DNA from 3 places in the Paenibacillus sp. 37 genome. Region 3 is predicted to be linked to each of the others. Evidence: riboswitches for the same ligand, from Rfam matches in the RefSeq annotation. Region 3 holds a riboswitch; each other region holds the start of a gene.
What was found. A riboswitch is a leader RNA that binds a small molecule or an ion and turns the genes downstream of it on or off. The one in region 3 is predicted to bind cyclic di-AMP.
Positions count from the first base shown of each region.

Region 1: another riboswitch for cyclic di-AMP. It lies ahead of F0220_RS10485 (C40 family peptidase); the one in region 3 lies ahead of F0220_RS00150 (resuscitation-promoting factor).
Region 2: another riboswitch for cyclic di-AMP. It lies ahead of F0220_RS07170 (HAD family hydrolase); the one in region 3 lies ahead of F0220_RS00150 (resuscitation-promoting factor).

Region 1 is NZ_CP043761.1:2,304,463-2,310,531, reverse strand. Features, by position in the region: gene F0220_RS10500 (glucuronoarabinoxylan endo-1,4-beta-xylanase XynC) at 1-855, shown strand, start outside; tRNA gene F0220_RS10495 (tRNA-Leu) at 994-1,077, opposite strand; gene pelA (pectate lyase) at 1,251-2,213, opposite strand; cyclic di-AMP (ydaO/yuaA leader) riboswitch at 2,633-2,764, shown strand; gene F0220_RS10485 (C40 family peptidase) at 2,770-3,234, shown strand; gene F0220_RS10480 (carboxymuconolactone decarboxylase family protein) at 3,310-3,639, opposite strand; gene F0220_RS10475 (hypothetical protein) at 3,783-4,001, opposite strand; gene F0220_RS10470 (hypothetical protein) at 4,121-4,450, opposite strand; gene F0220_RS10465 (xanthine phosphoribosyltransferase) at 4,548-5,129, opposite strand; gene F0220_RS10460 (YkvI family membrane protein) at 5,334-6,069, shown strand, end outside.
Region 2 is NZ_CP043761.1:1,616,392-1,622,460, forward strand. Features, by position in the region: gene urtE (urea ABC transporter ATP-binding subunit UrtE) at 1-272, shown strand, start outside; gene F0220_RS07145 (nitrogen regulation protein NR(II)) at 303-938, opposite strand; gene F0220_RS07150 (hypothetical protein) at 966-1,169, opposite strand; gene F0220_RS07155 (urease accessory protein UreF) at 1,436-2,137, opposite strand; tRNA gene F0220_RS07160 (tRNA-Leu) at 2,583-2,665, shown strand; gene F0220_RS07165 (glutathione peroxidase) at 2,814-3,293, opposite strand; cyclic di-AMP (ydaO/yuaA leader) riboswitch at 3,665-3,840, shown strand; gene F0220_RS07170 (HAD family hydrolase) at 3,956-4,354, shown strand; gene F0220_RS07175 (HAD family hydrolase) at 4,482-5,165, shown strand; gene F0220_RS07180 (Nramp family divalent metal transporter) at 5,308-6,069, opposite strand, start outside.
Region 3 is NZ_CP043761.1:29,174-35,242, forward strand. Features, by position in the region: gene rsmI (16S rRNA (cytidine(1402)-2'-O)-methyltransferase) at 1-214, shown strand, start outside; gene F0220_RS00135 (AbrB/MazE/SpoVT family DNA-binding domain-containing protein) at 495-749, opposite strand; gene F0220_RS00140 (HD domain-containing protein) at 1,067-2,344, shown strand; gene F0220_RS00145 (TatD family hydrolase) at 2,677-3,447, shown strand; cyclic di-AMP (ydaO/yuaA leader) riboswitch at 3,689-3,942, shown strand; gene F0220_RS00150 (resuscitation-promoting factor) at 4,216-5,400, shown strand; gene rnmV (ribonuclease M5) at 5,556-6,069, shown strand, end outside.

The sequences.
Region 1 (6,069 bases), 2.3 Mb from region 3:
GACGTTTCCTATCACATGCACAATGCCATGGTAGAAGGTGATTTCCAGGCCTATGTGTGGTGGTACATCCGCAGACAGTATGGTCCGATGAAAGAGGACGGTACCATAAGCAAACGCGGATATAATATGGCCCATTTCTCCAAATTTGTACGTCCTGGCTATCTCAGAGTGGATGCAACCAAAAACCCGGATACGAACACATTTGTTTCTGCCTACAAAGGGGATAACAAGGTCGTTGTCGTAGCAATTAACCGTGGAACTTCGGCCACAAGCCAAAAATTCGTTCTGCAAAATGGTAATGCCTCCACGGTGTCCTCATGGATTACGGACAGCAGTCGCAACCTGGCAAGCGGGGCCTCGCTTAACGTATCCAATGGGGCCTTCACGGCACAGCTCCCGGCTCAGAGCGTAACAACGTTTGTTGCCAACATTACTGGCGGGAATAACGGCGGAAATACAGGTAGTGGCACTACTTATGAAGCCGAGACCGGAACAACTCTTACGGATGCTACCATTGAAACGATCTACCCTGGTTACACTGGCTCCGGGTATGTTAACTTCAATGCGATGACTGGTTCAGCCATTCAATGGAACGGTATTAATAACACAATTACAGGTACTAAAAACGTAAAGTTTCGTTATGCGCTGGAAAGCGGAACCCGTAACCTCGACATTTTTGTGAACGGAACCAAAGTCATTAGCAACGACCCCTTTCCGGCAACGGGAAGCTGGTCCACTTGGGTTGAAAAAACAATACAGGTCCCCATGAACATGGGGACCAATACATTGAAAGTGGTTACCACTGGATCGGAAGGACCAAATATTGACAGCGTTAATGTTACCGCAGCACAATAAACGTTCCGTATGGCTGATGGAAGACATTTGCTGTACGTGCAGCTAAACACTAACCTGTTGGATACTAAATCTAGTGTTATATCAAAAAATGCAAAAAAAGACTCCTTAAGCTAACGCTTAAGGAGTCTTTTTATTAGATGCGGTCGAGAGGACTCGAACCTCCACGGGGGTTAGCCCACACGGACCTGAACCGTGCGCGTCTGCCAATTCCGCCACGACCGCATATTGTATCTCCGTGATCAATATCGGCGACAAGAAATAATATATCATGTGGAATCTATCATGTCAACACTGAAAATAATAACAATAAAGCCCGAACCAGACGTCCATGTCGATTCAGGCTTTACCTTTAACTACTAAGAGTTTGGTTCATTAAAACGGAAGCATACTACAAATTACAGCTTGGAAGGCCAGTTGCCATACCATGCATACCCGCCTCTTCTTTCTTTATCAATATCACTTAATTTGTATTTAACTACCCCGTCACGACCAATAAAGATTGGTTTATCTGTTCCTATCTCATAGAAGCGTGCCCAAATTGGTGCTGCTTTGGAATCAGCGATAATTTTACTATCTCCATTAGCTCTTTCATATTTGTACCCCGTAATTTTCACCTTGTTAAACCAAGCCTCCGCTCCTTTAATGGATGCGGTAATTTTAGCGTTAGCAGGTCTGGTTTTCAGAAATTTAACAATCGTTACACTCTCTCCAGCTGTCAGCGATGGCACTTCGTAGATTCTTGCGCTCGCTGGTTTAAGGGAACTGGAATCATGTTGTTGTCCCCAAGCTGTCAGCTTACCACCTGAAACGACCTGTGTATTCAAAATCGCCTCCACACCTTTGGCAACTGAATTTTTACTACGGTTAGCAAGTGTGCTGTCTATAAACGAGAAATCACCTTTGCGTGCTGCTACTTCATCCAGCATGATCATTACGTTAATCATGGCATCATCATTGTAAGTGATATGCTTGTGATATCCGGAGCTTTGGTAAACTTGTGGCCATCCGCCGTTTGAATACTGCATGTTGATCAAAAAGTTAATCCCTTTGATTGCAGCTGTGGAGTATCGGGGATCATTCGTCTTTTTAAATTCCTTCGCCAATCTTCTAATTTCTGAGTATGTAGCCTTGTTGTCTATCGTGGACTTCGCCCACTCTCCACTTGTCTGTTTATAATCTTTTCTCCAACCTCCATCCGGCAGCTGGTTCTTCAAAATATCAGAAATACTCGCTGTAGTACCTGAAGCATCCGCAGCAGATACCGTCCCTACAGGGAGAACTGCCATTCCAACTGCTGAGAACACCATCGTACATGCCAGGACAAAAGTAATTATTTTCTTCGCTTTCAAATGTAACACTCTCCTATGTTCGTTTTTATAAATCTTCCACTTCTACTTTACTTATGAAACGCGTCCTTAAACCTCCTTTATTTGTAATTATCGCATAATAAAATCAATTTTAATCCAATATGTGGATTGGATAATCAGATAATATGCAAAAAATCGATTTTTGTCAATATATGCAACTTAATGAATATAATCTCTCTAATTCTACATAACGGGATAGTTCTTTTAACTCATGACAAACCTATTTATTTATCCAAATTCGTCTTAAACGAACCAATAATGACGTTTTTGTCATGAATGGTACCCAAACTTGATCCCTTCTTTCATATAAAAACCTTAATTCCGCTAACATTGAGGTATTACGAAGGGTTTTAAATAGGTTTGACAATTACGCATTTATGCAATATAGTTTCAAATAGTTACAAAAACTTAATTATTCATTGCCGAGTTTCATGTTTGAAAACGGGGGAACCAATTTGGGTGAATTATTCTTATACATAGGAAATATAGGGAACCTTCTACCGAACCCTTAGCTAACTCCGTAGGCATCGAAGGGAGAACATTGATTTTGAAAAAACTGATTATCTCCATTTTTGGAGCAGCTGTATTATTTACATCCGGGGCAACAAGCACAGAGGCAAGCAGTATCAACTCCGTAGTGAACAACATGACAGGTATTCCTTACAAATGGGGTGGCACGACTGTAGCCGGCTTCGACTGTTCTGGTTTTATGAGATATCTTTTCAACAAATACAGCATTGAATTGCCACGTACTTCTCAGCAACAAGCCAAAGCAGGTACGCCAGTATCCAAGAGCAATGTTCGGACAGGTGATCTGGTGTTCTTTAATACAACAGGCAAAGGTATTTCACATACAGGTGTATATATCGGCGGCGGACAATTCGCTCATGCCTCCAGCAGTAAAGGTGTAAGCGTCACGAAGTTATCGAATCCATACTTCAATGATCGTTACGTAACAGCACGTCGGGTAACTGGACAGTTTATGTATGATAAAATGTTAGGTAAAATGTAATTCACATACAAAAAGGCATCGGTTATTAACCGGATGCCTTTTTTGTACTTAGAAAAATGTATGTTGCATCGCTTACTAATTCAGCGCCTTCTGCACTCGCATCGCACCCTGAGAGAGGGCATGTCCTCCTCCAACAGCTCCGGCCACCGCAACGGTCTCCATAATCTCCTGATCTGTTGCTCCCTTGGCACGGGCTTCTTCTACATGGTAGAAGGTACATACCTCATTGTTGGCGAATAATCCAATCCCAAGCGCAATTAGCTGTTTTGTCTTGGCATCAATCACGCCAGGTTGGAAACATTCTCCGGTAAACTCATGATACGACTTCACCACACCTGGCAGTACATCGCTTAATGCTCCAATCTGATCCTTGTAGGCATGAACTTTATCATTCATCAATGTCATGGCTTGTAGCACACCCTCTCGGCTTATAGTTACAGATCTTCCTCACTGTACCTATCTTCTCTCCCGAGTGAGCCAATTATGCCAAGATATCATGGTAATTCCAAACATTTAAACGCTCATGGCTCTGCCATAATCATAAGCTATTACTCACTAAGTGGACTCTGGCGCGGCTCGCTGAACAGCTGATATTTGTAACTGCGATCCAGCTTAACTACACGTCGATTCTGACGTCGGATAAGTACCTGCTCGCCATCCCAGGCAACAACAATCCCGGTTACATCGTTCGATTCCAGCTCGTCCCGTACTACTCTAACTTTCTCACCTGACAGACGCAGGGCGTCCAATTCTGTATCACTAATCATTCGCATGGCTCCTATTTTCCAAATTTATTTACAAAAAGAGACCTAAATGAAATGTCATTTAGGTCTCACGTGACTGTATTAGACTGTCATGTCATTCGAAATTATGTCCCGACTGAAAGTTACCGCTGTGCGTGCTCTTTGCTGTCGTTCTTCTCGAACCAAAAATCAAGCACTTTGGCGGACATCACACGTTCTTCAAGGTACTCCACTTGATGCGATGTAAATTGTTCTTTCCAAGAGAAGGACAACTCTTCGCACAAGCCTACAATCGTCAGTAATTCTGACCAGGCAACATAGCGTTTGTACCAGAAAAATTGAGGATGTTCAATCATATAGGGATAAAGGTCATCGAATTCCGTATGTTTACAATCTAGGGCACGTTCAAAATGAACTTTCGATTCCGCCAGCTTATCATTAAAAAATTGTTCTGTTGCCGGTTGGTTCCCCATGGTGTTGCCTCCTCTCCCTAACATAACCCCATTATAAATGAAATCGGCGGTCATGCAAAGGCATAGTTCAAAAAATAGGCCCTATTCCTTTAAAATGTCACATTTCGTTATCGTCAAATTGTACTGTTCCATCGTTCAGGGAACGAATGCGTACCAAGGCTTCCACCGGAATACCCTGTTCACGAATCGTGCGTGCCCCTGCCTGGAAACTTTTCTCGACCACAACGCCGAATCCGACGAGTTCCGCGCCAGAACGCTCAATAATTTTGATGACGCCACGAGCCGCATCTCCATTGGCAATAATATCATCAATGAACAAAATGCGGTCATTCTCATGAATGAACTCGCGGGATACCATAATGTCAGTTACAATTCCTTTGGTAAAGGACGGTACACGTTCACAGTAAGCATCAGGATCAGCTAGAAGTGTTTTTTTACGACGGGCGAATACAAGGGGCACCCCAAGTTCATAGGCTGCGGCAAACGCAACCGGAATCCCTGAGGATTCTACCGTGATTACCCGAGTTACTCCACTTTCACGAAAACGGGCAGCAAACTCACGTCCCATCTCCATCGTTAATGCAGGATCAATCTGGTGGTTCAACAAACCATCCAGCTTTAATACTTGATCCGAGATAACAACACCCTCTTGTAAAATTCGTTGTTTCAATAATTCCATGATTTGACCTCCCAAGCCTATCCTATGAGGTAAAAGTATCATATATCTATCTATAAGTTCAAGCGAAATTGCCTGGGGGCTGTCATTGAGACACAATTCAAGCCAAAGCACATTATCGATTGTCATGACTTTCGTGGGTCAAGCATACCTTGTACCATGGTACCCGCATGTCCAAACTATACAGGGGCCTGAGAGGGGAAACACATGAAACAGGCATTTCGGGTGCTGCAGATCGCATTTACATACATCGGAACGGTTGTCGGAGCCGGCTTCGCTACAGGGCAGGAAATTTTGCAGTTTTTTACCCAGTATGGCAAATGGGCCACCGTCACCATAGGCTTATCCACCATGCTCTTTGTCTGGTTAGGTACCAAAATGATGCTGATCGCTCACGATACCGGGTCCCGCTCTTATGAGGACCTGAACAAACATTTATTCGGGCCCAAGGCGGGCAAATGGATCACCTGGGTGACCCTTCTCATTCTCATTGGCGTGAACAGCGTCATGCTTGCCGGAGCAGGTTCCGTCTTTGTCGAACATCTAGGTTTGCATTATCAGACCGGTCTGATCGTCACACTTGTAGGGACATATCTGCTTCTCGGTCGGGGCATCCAGGCTATCCTTCAAATGAATAGCATCGTCGTGCCCATGATGCTGCTGTTATCTCTGCTCATGATCACTAGTACCATCCATCATCCAGGAGCTTCCCGATTCATCACATTGACGACAGACTCAAACCCTATTCAAGTATGGCTGTCTCCATTGTTGTATAGTTCGTTCAATCTGGCGTTAGCTCAAGCTGTTCTTGTGCCCGTTGGCAACCAGATTCGCAGTCGGAATGTGCTGAAGTGGGGCGGAGTATTGGGTGGAATTGGCGTAGGTTTCATGCTGATGGCAGCTCATTTTGCCATGTCAGCACAGATGCCCGGCATCATCCAAT
Region 2 (6,069 bases), 1.6 Mb from region 3:
CATTCGCCCGGGCATTGGCTTCGCGTCCGGGGTTGTTGCTACTTGATGAGCCGACAGAAGGCATCCAGCCTTCTATCGTGGAGGACATTCGGCAGGTTATTTTGCAGCTCAAGGCAAAGGGGAACCTCTCGGTTCTGCTGGTAGAGCAGAGTATCGATTTTGTACGAAGTGCCGCAGATTACATCTATATCATGGACAAAGGAACGATAACCCTGCACGGGACACCGCAAGAACTGGATATGTCGCAGTTTGAACATCATCTCTCCGTATAGTTGTAGTTAGTCGGCGAGTGGAGAAAGGTTTCAGGAACGCTTGTCCAGGATATTCGAGTATTTGGGATATAACCGCCGGATGCATTCCGGACAGATGTCATGGGTGAATTCGGCGTGGGTATGCTTCTCCAGATAACTCTCAACGGAGTTCCAGTGTTCCTCTTCGTCCTTGATTTGTTTGCAGACGGCGCAAATAGGCAGCAGTCCGCGCAATGTGCGCACTTCAGACAATGCCTTCTTCAATTGGTGTTCTGTCTTTCTCTGTTCGGTAATATCCATGTGTGCAATCAAAGCGAGATTGGTATCCAGAATTGAATTTGCATAAGATAGAGGGGTGAGTTCTACACGAAACCACCTCTTTTCGTTGTATACAGTATACACGCAGATGTCATATGTATGATTTCGATTAAAGGGTATTCCGCGTTCTTTCAAATTCTGTGCGACAAGTGCCATGTTAGCGTTCTTGCCTCGTTTTGCCCAGGCTTCCGTCAGATGCAGGTAATGTCTATAACTACTGTGTATATCCGGGTTAGGTGAGCATTGACCAAGTCCCTGTTGCCAGGCACGGTTACAACTTTGGATAATCCAATTGTGATCAACGATGATGAGTTGGTGACGTATGGACTGGAACGACAGCCTCTCCAGATCGGATGTAACATGTCTCATGGATGAGACCCTCCTTTGGCAGAAATCTTATCTCAGTTCATCTGGAATATCCAAAATATCAGCGACCAGGTGCCTGAATCGGGTTGCTTTGCGTGTGCCGTGAATAAGATTGGATAAACGATAGGGTGGGATGCCATGCTGTTCACAAAAGGTCTTCTGGTCCACTTGAAGTTCGGTTAGCCGTCGTTTGATGGCCCATCCGAACGGAGTAACTGGTTTTTTCTTGTTCAAAAGGGTTCACCCCTGGTTAGAATGTAGTATTCAGCCGCCCTTTCATCATGTAGAATATATAGAAATGCGAGCTGTATGTTTCATTATATACGTAAATTCGTCATCTAACAATTAAAAAAGACGGAAAAAAGTGTATTTTGTGATGATAAATGGCGTAAATACGTAAATAAAACAAATAAAATGACAAAAAACACGTCGGCAAGGAGGTTGCCGCGTGTTTTTTAGTTTGTCTGAATGAAGGGGAGCAGGTATGAGGAGGAAGAGGATTAGGCCCTGTAGGCATGAAGTCCAGCTCCAAGCATATGGAAACTGGGGAAAAACGATTTCATGGACATCGAGGTTGGCTGTGCCAGTCCATCCGCAGCCGAGGCGCTGACGGTCTTCCATTCATTCTCCAGATCTGTGGCCAGGCTGACCATCAGATCCTTGGTTGTATCGTTGTTCAGGGGAATGACTTTGGAGGCTTCGGTTATGCAGGCATTCATGGCTGAATGCAGGTAACCAAGGACCGCCTCCTCGACCGGGATGTCGAGGTGGTGGTTAATCCAGGCGTGAACAGTGGAGAGGCAGCCAACCGAATCGTATTTGGCAAAGATCTGTTCGAGCTGGCTGAATTCAATCCAGGGGTGCAGAGCACGTGCAAGTCTGATCAATCGTTTACCCATGGCGGCAGCTTGTTCTCTGAGATCTCCAGGGGTTCGCTGAACATGGACGAGCTTGTCGATTAGAGCTATCCGCCATGTATCTTTGTGATCTGCTGCGGTATAGATGCCTTTGATGGCCATACCTTCAAGACGAACGATGCTGGGATGCAACTGACAACGCATGAATGATTCGAGATCTTCAGCATTACGAATGGTACCCTCCCTGATATGGATATCCATGCCGAAGGAATGGGTGAACCCTCCAACCTGAATAGAGGAATCAAGCAGGTTGACATAATCGAGCAGCTTATTCCCACGGTTCACAATCATTCGCCTCCTGTGTTCGTTAAATGTCACTTATAGTGACATTTATAATCCTTTTTGTTTGCTTTATGTTTATAAATCCGAATTATATGATAGTTATCTTCCCATAAATGTCCGCTTTTTGTCAATGGTATCCGTAAAATTTAATGGATTAAATCTGTAATTTAATATTTGTGTTATTTTATATAACTTAATGTGTTATTTATGTGGTGGAGTGCAGGGAGAACTATTATAGAAGGAAGGACTATATATAAATGAATCAACAAGATCGGCTCTTACCGAAAAAGAGGAGATCAAATCTAATAATATGCAGTTCATGGGTAAAGATGACGAGATTATGCGATTTTTGATGAAAATGCCTAGCTGAAAAAGTAGTATTAAAAAATACTTTACTTTTAGTTCTGAGCCCGGTATAATCAATTCTGTTGCCGATTATTTACGACATGCGGTCGTGGTGGAATGGCAGACACGCTATCTTGAGGGGGTAGTGGGCGTATGCCCGTGGAGGTTCGAGTCCTCTCGACCGCATCATATGAACGATGAAGAAGAAGCTTTCCGTTATTGGAGAGCTTCTTTTTTTGTCTTTTTCGAACAGTATGACATCTGGGTTGAGAAAAAAAGCCATCCATTACCGGGGCAATGGTGCTCTACCTTACGGCTACGGGTGGCCTGTGTATTATTTTTGAAGTAAGTTCTTGATATCTTCTTCAATCTTGTCCGGTGTTGTTTTGGGAGCATAACGTTTCAGTACCTGTCCGTTCTGATCCACAAGGAATTTGGTGAAGTTCCATTTGATTGCTTTGGAACCGAGCAGGCCAGGAGCTTCTGTGCTAAGGTGTTGGAAAAGAGGGTGAGCGCTTGAGCCGTTTACATCAATTTTCTCAAACATTGGGAAGCTTACGCCATAATTCATCTGACAGAACTCGGCAATATCGTCGGAAGATCCTTTTTCCTGTGCAAACTGGTTGCTTGGGAAACCAAGAACTTCAAATGGAGCATCTTGAAACTTGTCTTGCAGTTCTTGCAGACCTTTGAATTGAGGAGTAAGGCCGCATGAGCTTGCCGTATTCACAATCAGGAGCACTTTGTCACGGTAGTCGGACATTTCAACTTCTTGACCGCGAAGGGTATTCACTTTGTAATCGTAGACTGTCATCTAAATCGCCTCCATTTATTTACTCTTATATCTTCTATTATATTGGCTACAATTAAATATTGCAAAACTAATGTGGTGTTAAAAGCATCAAAACAGGCAAGTTGTGCAGAATACGTGAATGAATTGCGAAGTGATTTTCGTCAGAGTGAGAATTAGATAGCCTTGAAGAGGTGGATAGAGTATAACCTTATTGTAAGCGTTATTATAAACGAGTATTGGCAAAAATCTGCCGATTTGGTGATCTGTAAGGACTTTACACCGTCATGGCGGGGGTGTATGATTCATAACGTAATTTCAATTTAAACTAAATTGTACTTGAAAAACGAAACAAACGATAATATCGCTCGATCTTACCTTAAGATATACGAACGATGTTTTAATCGCTGAGTTTCCATTCATTGATGAATGGGAAACGGGGGAACCAACGGAATGCGCTGTCCAGGACAGTGGGCATTCATGGGGTGAATTTTCCGGTGACAGCCGGAAATAGGGCGACTCTCGCGCCCGAATCCGTCAGCTAACCTCGTAAGCGTTAAAGGGAGAGGCAACAAGCCGTACGCTGGTTCATGGTGTTTTCGCCATGGGTTATTTAAGAAGCGTTCGGGAGGCCTTGGTCCCCCACGCTTCTTTTTTGTTGTCTTTTCACGCCAAGGGAGGAACGAATGATGGATACTGAGATGATTTTAGTGACTGCTCCAAATGAAGCAGGACGCAAATTTATTAAATTGCTGATGTACAAAAAAATGCCGTTTGCCGTTCTAACCAACAGTGCAGGGGAAGAGCGCAGACTCCGTAGAATCGGAGTAGAACATGTCATTCGCATGAATACAGCTGCAGCTCAAAAATGGTTTTTGCCGCATGGCAGCGTAGGTAACGTGTTTATTTTCGAGAACAGCCTGAATCTGACCTGTCGTTATTTACAGATCTGTCGTTCATGGACTTCGAAATCCCTGTGCGTGATTACGGAGCAGAGTCATCCTAAGGGCATCTATCGGGGCATGGGCGCAGACCGGATTGTATATTCGCTCAATGGGGAAGTTGGCTTTCTCCTCAATGGTTAATGCCATAGCTTGTGATTGCTCAGGTGTAAGGTGCCTGTTATAATTGAATGTATCGATAAACGGAAGTTTGAGGAGACTCATGCAGGATGGTGAGTCTTCTTTTTTATGCTTACAAGGAGGAATTGGCGTGCCGGATGTAGGTGGATTGAAATGGTTGTTTTTTGATGTTGGAGATACGCTGGTGGATGAATGGGAGCCGGTTGATGATATTATCGGACAGTTCGTCCGTGAAGCTTGTACTTTGGGGTATCCGGTGACAATTGAGGCGGTACGCGAACTGTTCGCGAACTGTTACCAGAAATATGAGCAATGGCCTATGAGAGTGGCGATTCGCACATTCGTTGAAGACGAGGGACACCAAAAACAGATTCAGGACAAGCTGAAATTTCAAAAAGATCTTGAACGTCCTTTTCCTTCAGCGGATTCCGTTCTTCAGCAGTTGTCACGGTATTATCGCATTGGCATTATTGCCAATCAGAGTCCTGGAACGGAAGAGAGACTGGAGAGCTACGGCTTGCGGAAGTATGTTGATGTTCTGGCGTGTTCGGCTGAAGAAGGAGTGTCCAAGCCAGACCCTGAGTTATACGCTGTGGCCTTGAAGCAGGCTGGTTGTGAACCGGAGGAAGCCGTCATGATCGGTGATCGGATCGATAACGACATTATACCTGCTCGGAAGCTGGGCATGCGTACGATTCGAATTATGCAGGGTTACGGAAGATTCCAGCCAGAACTATCGGATGACAAACGTGCGGATTGGACTGTGGATTCATTGGATCAACTCCTGCCGTTACTGATGCCAAATCAGGATTAGATTCAGATGGTTATTTATTGGAGTATGAGTTTTATTATAAAAGGAAACATGTTGCTGTATTGCAACAATAAAGGCTGATCAACTTGGGTATAGAATACCGGAGTTGATCAGCCTTTTTAGGATTTAGTCGATAAGAACGAGATTAGAGTAACCGAATCGTCTGAATGATCAGATATACATTTAGCATAACGATAACAGCTGTAATGACCCATGAGATGATTTTGAGCCACAATTTGTTGGCAAATGCACCCATGCTTTTTTTATCACTCGTGAACATCACCAGAGGGATTACAGCAAAAGGTAATTGAAGAGACAGCACGACCTGGCTCAAAATGAGCAGTTCTTCTGTGCCATGTTCTCCTGCAATGGCTGTCACAATTACCGCCGGGATGATGGCGATCAGACGTGTGACCAGTCTGCGCAGCCAAGCCGGAATTCGAATGTTCAGGAAACCTTCCATAACGATCTGCCCAGCGAGTGTACCTGTAAGGGTAGAGTTCTGACCTGATGCTAGCAGCGCCACACCGAACAGAATACTTGCAACCGTAGTACCCAATAGAGGTGTCAGCAGATGATAGGCATCTGCGATCTCGGCAACCTGCGTCATACCAGCACTGTGGAATACAGCAGCAGATACAATAAGGATGGCCGCATTGATGAACAGGGCCAGTGTCAACGCGATTGTAGAATCCATGGTCGAGTACCGAATAGCTTCTTTTTTGCCCTGTGGGGTCTGTTCGATCTGACGGGTCTGCACAATGGAAGAATGCAGATACAGATTATGCGGCATCACAGTTGCTCCAATAATACCAATAGCGATATAGAGCATGGCCGGGTTTTGCAAAATCTCAACATTTGGTACAAAACCATGGAGAACACCGCCCATATCGGGTTTCGCCAGGAA
Region 3 (6,069 bases):
ACATCCGCCTCTTGGCGAGTACTGCTTGCTGGTAGAAGGCATTAAGGAAGAGGAGCGTAAGGCTGAGCGCGAAGCATGGTGGCAGCTCATGTCACTCGCGGATCATGTCAGCCATTATGAGGGTGAAGGACATAACCGCAAAGATGCAATGAAAAAAACGGCTACCGATCGCGGTCTGGCGAAGCGGGATGTATATAATGCATTAATCGAGTAGTAATCTAACCAAATAACTACTGTTGTGGGGAACATAACCTGAAAAGAAGCTTATATCCAACCCTAGTGGAATATTAAAAAGAGCAGCGTGGCTAAAAAAAATTCCGAACAATTTCATCGTTCTCTCCCAGTTCGCGTGTGACGGAATCATTTTGGGTAATGGAACCCATAACAAGGCAAAAAAATACCTTCCGCGGTGGGGTTCACACCGGGAAGGTCATTAAGGAATATTAAAAGGTTAGAAATAACAATTTAGATAAGTCCAGTATACCTGGTTTTTCTTATTTTGTCACAGGTGCAGGGATTTCGGAAATACATTCGTTACAAACAATTTTACCTTTGAAGTAAGTAACGTTCTCTGCATTACCACAGAAGATACAAGCAGGCTCGTATTTTTTCAACATGATGCGCTCGCCGTCAACGTAGATTTCCAGAGCATCTTTTTCACCAATACCGAGCGTACGGCGCAATTCAATTGGAATAACTACCCGTCCCAGTTCGTCCACTTTTCTTACAATACCTGTTGATTTCATCATTATAATCAGTGCTCCTCTCAGCTAACTATCTTTGTCATTATTCGACATTATTTTATGTTTTATGATACTCATCATACCAACGATTCCCAAATCAGTCAACCTTAAAATTAGCTTAAAATTAAGGGTGTTTTTCACAAGGTTACTGGTGGTAAGGGATTGGCAGCAGTTTTTCGCATTTAAACCTCAATGTCAGCTTTGTCGATTTGGAAAACGACAAAACCACTTCATTCGACAAAGTTCGTCATATGGTGTCGAATATTAGGTGAATCGCAGAGCTCAAAGCGTTAATATAAAAGGAATTAAAGGAGTGAGTCGACATGGAACAACGTTTAACGGAAGAGAAAGTATTCAAAGATCCGGTACATAATTATATCCACGTGCAAGATCCGGTTATATGGCAGTTAATTAACACCCCGGAATTTCAGCGTCTACGCCGGATTCGTCAGCTGGGTACTTCTTACCTTACCTTTCACGGAGCAGAGCATAGTCGGTTCTCACATTCACTAGGTGTTTATGAGATCACACGCAAGATCATCTCTCAATTTGAAAGAAGTCATTATTCGGATTGGCCGAAGGAAGAAAAGATTGTAGCTCTGTGTGCAGCTCTACTTCATGATCTCGGGCATGGGCCATTCTCTCACTCCATCGAGGAAGCTTTTGACATGAATCACGAAGATTGGACTTGTCGCATTATTACAGGTGATACCGAAGTAGGGGCGATCTTAAGACGGTATGCTCCTGATTTTCCTGAGAAAGTAGCGTCTGTCATCCAAAAAACGTATGAAAAGCCGATTGTGGTGAACTTGGTGACCAGTCCGCTTGATGCAGACCGAATGGACTATTTGCTCAGGGATGCCTATTTTACAGGTGTAAATTACGGCACGATTGACCTTGATCGTATCCTTCGGATGCTGCGTCCTTATCATGGGCGGATTGTAGTCAAGGAGTCAGGCATGCATGCTGTGGAGGATTACCTCATGTCTCGGTACCAGATGTATTGGCAGATTTACTTCCATCCGGTAACTCGTAGTTCTGAAATTATATTGCGGCAAATATTCAAGCGAGCAAAAACACTCATACAGCATGGTTTTCAATTTCGCTTCATGATTGATCCACTCCCTCAATTATTTGGAGGAGAATTATCCGTGGATGAATATTTGCAGTTGGATGAAGCCTTAATTCAGACGGCATTTACACAGTGGCGAAAGGAGGACGATACTGTTCTAAGTGAGTTATGCGAACGTTTTATGGATCGCAAGTTATATAAGTATGTAGAGCTTGAACAGGTCGACTTGACAATGATGGAAGAGATTCGGGAAGCTTTTGTACAGGCTGGTCTCGATCCCGAATATGATCTTGAAATTGATTTTCCCTCGGATAATCCGTATGATGTGTTTCGTCCGGATGAATCCACAGATAAGCAGATTCTTCTTCTGGATCGACAGGACAATTTACGTGAGTTGTCAGAAGTATCTGACATTGTCCGTTCCATCAGTGGGCTTCACCGAGGGAAACATCATTTGTATTACCCGCAAAATAAGGTGGATGCGATTATTCACGAATTACCGTCACATATACGCCCCTATTTCTTGTAATCGTGTGGGTATAATCCGATGAAGAATTTCGATATCAAAACACTTTCTAAAAGAGCTATTTTTCATGATACAGTAATCTGCTTTAATGGGGCGTATATGTAGATCGACATAATTTTGTAAATGCAAGCAGGAAGAATGAGCACAATTAGCAATATATAGATCAGAATATCCGTATATCTTCTATATATTGTAGTTGTGAAGAAACAAATGTAATGATGTAATACACAGATACCCAAAATGTTTTATGTATGAGTCATTGAATTATTGAATTTTACAAATTTGATTTTGAAAAAGAAGATAGTCGTTATTTCGACATGAAGGGAGATACAGACATGATGCTGTTCGACACACATACACATCTGGATGCACCACAATTCGACGAGGACCGCGAGGACATGATTCAGCGTGCTGTGGATGCAGGAGTTGGTCGCATGATCAACATTGGTTTTAACCGGGAGACAATTCCAACCACAATGAAACTCGCTGAAACATATGACTTTATATATGCAGCTGTAGGGTGGCATCCCGTAGATGCGATCATAATGCAGGACGGCGATTTGGAGTGGATTGCATCTTTATGCAAACATGAAAAAGTGGTTGCGATCGGTGAGATTGGATTGGATTATCATTGGGATACATCACCAAAAGAAATACAGCATCGCGTATTACGACAACAAATTGCTTTGGCGCGTGAAGTAAACATGCCGATTGTCATCCATAATCGGGATGCACATGAGGATATCATAAGAATTTTGCGTGAAGAGAAAGCGGGTGAAGTTGGTGGTGTGATGCACTCGTTCTCGGGCAGCTGGGAAACAGCCAAAAGTTGTCTCGATATGGGCTTCCATCTCTCCTTCGGAGGACCGATCACATTCAAAAATGCAAAGCAGCCCAAAGAGGTGCTGGAGAAGGTTCCTATGGACCGGTTTTTCATTGAAACAGATGCTCCATATTTGACACCTCACCCTTATCGTGGAAAGCGAAATGAGACAGCGCATGTACGTCTGGTTGCAGAGGCAGCTGCGGAAATTAAAGGCATTTCGGTGGAGGAAATTACTGCAATAACAACCAAAAATGCCATGGAACGATTTGGAATTCGTTAAAAAAACGAGCAAATGAGGCGAAAAAGGCAGGTAAGCGGAGGTAATTTGCTCTTTGATCCAAATAAATCAAGAATATTACAATATTTTAACCAAATATTCAGAAAAACGTACTTGATCAACGCTTTACAACATGCATCAAAACAGGATATCATCTTTTCAGTGAATTGTTGTGCGGAAAATTGGACAGATGTTCGGGGGATGAACAAAGGGACACTTTCCGATGAAACAACATTACTTTCATGAATCAGTCTCGCTGAGTCTCCGTTAACGGAGAGCGGGGGAACCAATAGGGCTTAAACATCGGTGTATTTGGCCGATGCGCAACGTTCGCTGACCCAAAAGCAGCGAAGGGAACTGCGAAGCCGTATTTGATTTCTTCTTTGGGTCTCGGGGTGAATTCAAGGGCGTCCGCCATGAGCGGGTGACCCAAGATAGGGCGGCTCTCTTTCGCCCGAACCCGACAGCTAACCTCGCAAGCGGAAAAAGAGAGGCAACCTCGTGCATGAATTTCCGATATTCAAAATCATTCGGAAGCCACGAAAGAGTTCCTCTTACACTCTTTCTTTGGCTTTTTTGTTTTTGAATAAAAGAAATATTGTCATCATACGGTAGGTATTCAGGAGGATGACATCATGTTGCGAAGATTGATTCATGGTGCAGAACCGGATTATGTTGGTCCAATCTGTGTTCTGTAGAAAATTTGGTATAGTCACGTCAAAGACATCATGCATTACTTTAGACGGCGAGGCTATGAAGGAGGACGGAGAAGTGGGCACATTCCAACCAGAAGAGACCCATGAGTCACGATCATCCAGTAAGTCTTTCGCGTTGCGGTGGAAGCATGAGAACATGCGTCAAATGGCATTGATCGCGATTTTCTCAATTGCGCTTACAATCATGATCTTGTTAGTCGTTTACGGTCAGGCCGGGAAACAAATTTCACTGGTTATTGATGGCAAAGCTCAGGTGGTAGAGACTCGTACAGGAATGCTTCAGGAAATGCTGGAGGAGCAGTCGATCACAGTCAGCCCTCACGATAAGGTATCCATGTCCATGAACGGGGCAATTACAGATGGAGACCGAATTGTTATTGAGCGGGCCGTTCCAGTTAACATTACGGCAGACGGAGACACCAAGACTCTGTATACAACGGATTCATCGGTAGAAGATGCAATTCAAAAATCAGGTATTCAAGTTGAAAGTAATGATAAAGTGTATCCGGCGCTTGGAACTGCGATCAAAGCGGAGATGAAGATCCGTGTAGTGCGCGTAACAAAGCGTACAGTCGAAGTAGAGCAACCGATCGCTTACAAAGTCATTAAAACGGCTGACCCTAGCTTGTACAAAGGGGATAACCGTGTCGTTGTGAACGGCAAAGAAGGCAAACTTGTGCAGCATATCGAAAAGGTATTTCAGGATGGAGAATTGGTCTCCAAAAAAATGGTCCGCAAATCTGTCGCGAATAATCGTGTAGATAAAGTGATCGCTGTCGGCACCAAAGCAAAACCGGTCGTGAAAGAACCTGAGATTCAGACCGTATCGGCTCAAACTTCAACAACCAAAAAGGCTACAACAACGAACTCGAAGAAAACATCTGCCTCGGGCAGCAAAGTGATTACCGTATCCGGGACTTCTTTTAAATACTCCAAAGTACTTAAAAATGTATCTATGACTGCCTACTCTTCTGAAGAGCCTGGCATTGGAACTAAAACAGCTTCCGGTACTCGTGTAACGGAAGGGCGCACCATCGCGGTTGATCCCAAAGTCATTCCAATTGGCTGGTGGGTATATATCGAAGGTCTGGGATTCCGTCGTGCGGAAGACACAGGCGGCGCGATTAAAGGCAACAAAATTGATGTGTATTATGACAGTGTGAAGCATGCCCTGAATTTTGGACGTAAGAAAGGCAAGACGGTCTACGTGATCGGTCCGGTGAAGCCGGAAGCGAACTAAAATCGTTTTACTTTGAAATGGGAATGCTATAAAATAGTTGCATGAATGATTCATGCGGAATATGCGGCGGAGGAGTCTGAATTCAGTCTCCCCCGCCGTTTGGCAGAGAAGAGGATATTCCTCTTCTTTTTGCGTTAGAAAGGAAGAAATGGAACATGATAAAAGAAGTCATTGTGGTTGAAGGCCGTGATGATACGGTAGCCATTCGTCGGGCCGTGGAAGCCGATACAATAGAAACAGGCGGATCAGCCATCAACCAACGCATTCTGAAGCGGATTGCGCTTGCTCAGGAGAGACGGGGAGTCATTGTACTGACAGATCCGGATCATGCCGGCGAACGCATTCGTAAAATTATTGCGAATAAGGTGCCTGGATGCAAGCATGCTTTCATTCCGGAAGCCGATGCAACGCGCAAAGGGGACATTGGGGTGGAGAATGCCTCACCAGAGGCGATCCGTCATGCTCTGGCGCGCGTACATACATCATACGAAGGTGCTCCGAGCCTGATCGATTGGGAGGACCTGATCGCGGCAGGACTTATCGTGCATCCGCAGGCTGCTGCACGTCGCATGGAGATGGGCAATCTGCTGGGCATCGGTTATTGTAACGGTAAGCAGTTCCACAAACGTCTCAGTGTATTTCAGATTACACGGGAAGAGTTCTCTACAG